Regions from separate parts of the Pectobacterium odoriferum genome, predicted to be linked through region 1. Evidence: predicted binding sites of a transcription regulator. Region 1 holds the regulator's gene; the other holds the start of a gene.

Region 1 (2,208 bases):
CTCTGACGTTAATTTCACCTCACAATCCGCCACATCGTTGCGACCTTTTTGCAGAATCGACACCACGTCAATCGCGCTGCATCCTCCTACGGACATCAATACCATTTCCATCGGACTGGGCGCTTTATCGCCAGAATTGCCGTCCATCAATATCTGATGCCCTGATGCGGATTCGCCCAAAAACGTTAAGCCTTCAACCCATTTTACCCGAGCCTGCATGATGCCTCTCCACTAAAATTTTTTTGAAAATTTATATCGTTACTGTACAAAAATCAGCGTTAATCAGAGCTTTGTCATGCTGAAGCGAGACAACACAAGACACATCCTTAAAGCTGTGTTAAAACGAAAATAGAATAGACCTTTTCTGGACAAACCCAGAAACGAAGAAGATGATTACGTGGCCAGATATACCCAGCCACGTTTACGATGCGGCAAGGCAGCAACCGGAAAATCAAGGGTACAGTGGTTCCAGTATATTCCCTGACGTCATTCTGCCTAGACTGAATTTTATTTTTTAGCAGTTAAACACGCCGTACAGGGAACTCTGACCCCTGTAATTTGCGCAGTGAATTACAACAGAGGATGATAGCGAATGGTTCTCGGCAAACCGCAAACAGACCCAACTCTCGAATGGTTCCTTTCCCATTGTCATATTCACAAGTATCCATCGAAGAGCACACTGATTCACCAAGGTGAAAAAGCAGAAACACTTTACTACATCGTGAAAGGCTCTGTCGCAGTGCTAATCAAAGATGAAGAAGGCAAGGAAATGATCCTCTCCTACCTCAATCAGGGCGATTTTATCGGCGAGCTCGGCCTGTTTGAAGAAGGTCAGGAACGCAGTGCCTGGGTTCGGGCAAAAACCGCCTGTGAAGTGGCTGAAATTTCCTATAAAAAATTCCGCCAGCTCATCCAGGTTAACCCAGATATTCTCATGCGTCTGTCTGCGCAAATGGCAAGCAGACTTCAGGTTACCTCTGAGAAAGTCGGCAACCTCGCCTTCCTTGATGTAACCGGCCGTATTGCCCAAACCCTACTCAACCTGGCCAAACAACCTGATGCCATGACGCATCCAGATGGCATGCAAATTAAAATTACCCGTCAGGAAATTGGGCAAATCGTTGGCTGCTCGCGTGAAACCGTGGGCCGCATTCTGAAAATGTTAGAAGACCAGAACCTGATCTCTGCACACGGTAAAACGATTGTCGTTTACGGCACTCGCTAAACCCCTGTCGCGGTACCCTACCAATAAAAAAGCGTGAAGCCTCGGCCTCACGCTTTTTTTATGCCGTGCCATCCCTGCCGCCACCCTTACGGGCCGTCGCAAGCGACGTTGAAAAACGTTCTCTACGTTTTTTTATCACTGCGCTTTTGGGAGCGTAATCAGTTTGCTGTGTTAACGACCTGCGCGACGGCTTTGGCGAACTTCGCCATCCCCTGCGCAATATCGTCTTCATCAATGATCAAAGACGGTACAAAGCGGATCACGTTAGGCCCAGCCATCAGTACCATAAGCCCCTGGGCCGTTGCGGCAGCCAGGAACTCGCCCGCGCGACCGTGCCATTGCGGTTTCAGTTCTGCACCCAGCAGCAGCCCCATACCGCGAACCTGTTCGAATACACCGTACTGCTGATTGATTTTCTCAAGCTCACTGACAAAGCGATCGTGACGATCCGCCACGCCTGACAACACGTCCGGCGTGTTAATGATATCCAGCGCGGCTTCCGCCACCGCACAGGCCAACGGGTTGCCGCCATAGGTGGTGCCGTGTACCCCAACCGTCATGGCCGATGCGATCTCTTCCGTCGTCAGCATCGCACTAATCGGGAACCCGCCGCCCAATGCTTTAGCCGTTGTGAGAATATCCGGCGTAATACCGTAATGCATGTAGCTGAATAATTTACCGGTACGCCCCATCCCGCTCTGCACTTCATCAAATACCAGCAGCGCCTTGTGCTGATCGCACAGATCGCGCACGCCTTGTAAAAACTCAGGCGTCGCAGGCGTAATTCCACCCTCGCCCTGAATCGGCTCCAGCACGACCGCACAGGTGTGATCGTCCATCACTGCTTTCACCGCAGCCAGATCGTTGAAGGGAACATGGACAATGTCCGCAGGTTTAGGCCCGAAACCATCAGCATATTTAGGCTGTCCGCCAACCGAGACGGTGAACAGCGTCCGGCCATGGAACGCATTGTAGAAGGCGAT
Region 2 (2,208 bases), 120 kb from region 1:
GCTTTATGCTTTTTCTCATTCAGCATAACAACAACCAGCAGAAGTACAGCCAGAATGCTGCCGCCGATCATGACTATGAAACCGCCGTCCCAACCGAAGAAGTCAACGGTGTAGCCGACGATGGCGCTGGCGGCAACGGAGCCACCGAGGTAGCCGAACAGGCCGGTGAAGCCCGCGGCTGTACCCGCTGCTTTTTTCGGTGCCAGTTCCAGTGCATGCAGACCAATCAGCATGACCGGGCCGTAAATCAGGAAGCCGATGACGATCATACAGGCCATGTCCACACCCGGGTTACCGGCTGGGTTCATCCAGTAAACGATAGTTGCTATTGTCACCAGCGTCATGAAGAACACGCCTGTTGCACCACGGTTACCTTTGAAGACCTTGTCGGACATCCAGCCGCACAGCAGCGTGCCCGGAATACCTGCATATTCGTAGAAGAAATAGGCCCAGGAAGACTTATCCAGTGCGAAGTGTTTAACTTCCTTCAGGTAGGTCGGTGACCAGTCGAGGATACCGTAACGCAGCAGGTAAACGAAGACGTTGGCGATCGCGATGTACCACAGCAGTTTGTTGGGGAAAACGTACTGCATGAAGATCTGCTTAGCCGTCAGTTCTTCTTCCGCTTTTTCATTGTAATCAACCGGATAATCGTTTTTGTACTCTTCAATCGGTGGCAGACCACAGGATTGCGGCGTGTCACGCATCAGTGCAAAAGCGATCATGGCAATCAGAATGGCGGCGAAGGCCGGCATATAGAGTGCTGCTTTCCAGTCGTTGAACCAGGCCATACCCAGCAGGAACAGCAGAGGAGGAATACCACCGCCGACGTTGTGAGCACAGTTCCATACGGACACGATGCCACCACGTTCTTTCTGCGACCACCAGTGAACCATCGTACGTCCGCACGGCGGCCAACCCATACCCTGGAACCATCCGCACAGGAACAGCAGGACGAACATAATCGCAATGCTGGACGTTGCCCACGGCACGAAACCCATGAACAGCATGACCGCACCTGACAGAATCAGACCCGCAGGCAGGAACACGCGTGGGTTAGAACGGTCGGATATGGACCCCATGATAAATTTGGAGAATCCGTAGGCAATAGAGATACCCGACAGCGCAAAACCAAGATCGCCGCGTGAGAAGCCCTGGTCAATCAGATAAGGCATGGCGAGTGCGAAGTTTTTACGCACCAGATAGTAGGCGGCGTAGCCAAAAAATATCCCCATGAAAATCTGCCAGCGCAGGCGGCGATAGAGCGGATCAACGTGTTCTTGCGACACGCGCGGCTGGTGGGCTGCGGGCCTAAAAATACTCAGCATAGATATCTCCAATGCGAAAAAAAACGATAGCTTTTTTGTTCTATTACGAACGTTATTGTAAGGGGGTAGCGTGCAAATGAGTGTGATTCATGGCGCTAATGTTACAATTTTATGAAACTGTGACGATTTTTGCGCTCATGTTAACAGAATAGGAAAATTCCACAGTGTGGTTTTGGTGACATAAATCACACTTATTGTTTTTAAATCCCGTTTTATTTTCGTTTAGTGTTCGATTTTGCTCTTTATCAAACATTAACCCTTCTTTCTGTGTCCCAATAGCAACATGTATACCCTCCGCCTGAAGTGAGAGCAGAATGAAAAACATGGTGAACTGGCGTGAAACTGACGTGGTTGTCATCGGCGGTGGTGTGACGGGAGCGGGTACAGTACGAGACTGTGCCCTGCGCGGACTGCGCTGCCTGCTGCTTGAACGTTATGACATTGCGACCGGGGCGACCGGGCGTAATCACGGTTTATTACACAGCGGCGCCCGTTATGCGGTAACCGATGGCGAGTCTGCCCGCGAATGTATTGAAGAAAACCAGATTCTCCGGCGGATTGCTCGCCACTGTATTGAGCCTACCGACGGTCTGTTTATCACCTTGCCAGAAGACGATCTCGGCTGGCAGGCGCAGTTTATTACCGCCTGCCAGCAGGCTGGGATTCACGCTCAGGCGTTGGATCCGCAGGAAGCGCTACGGCTGGAACCGGCGGCAAACCCGACCCTGATTGGCGCGGTGCGTGTGCCGGATGGCTCCGTCGATCCCTTTCGCCTGACGGCGGCCAACATGATTGATGCCTGCGAGCACGGCGCGGAAGTGCTGACTTATCATGAGGTTATCGGGCTGATTCGTCAGGGCGACCGTATTACCGGCGTGCG

Evidence for each region. The regulator CRP, encoded in region 1, controls carbon source genes, mostly activating them, when cyclic AMP is high. The targets are predictions, from matches to a motif close to ATGTGANNNNNNTCACAT.
Region 2: glpT (glycerol-3-phosphate transporter) is a predicted target of CRP. The motif match lies at 1,493-1,510, and genes of this name have one in related genera.

The regions. Positions count from the first base shown of each region.
Region 1 is NZ_CP034938.1:4,425,397-4,427,604, forward strand. It holds gene EO763_RS20015 (OsmC family protein) at 1-219, opposite strand, end outside; gene crp (cAMP-activated global transcriptional regulator CRP) at 593-1,225, shown strand; gene argD (bifunctional acetylornithine/succinyldiaminopimelate transaminase) at 1,384-2,208, opposite strand, start outside.
Region 2 is NZ_CP034938.1:4,546,546-4,548,753, reverse strand. It holds gene glpT (glycerol-3-phosphate transporter) at 1-1,328, opposite strand, end outside; gene glpA (anaerobic glycerol-3-phosphate dehydrogenase subunit A) at 1,643-2,208, shown strand, end outside.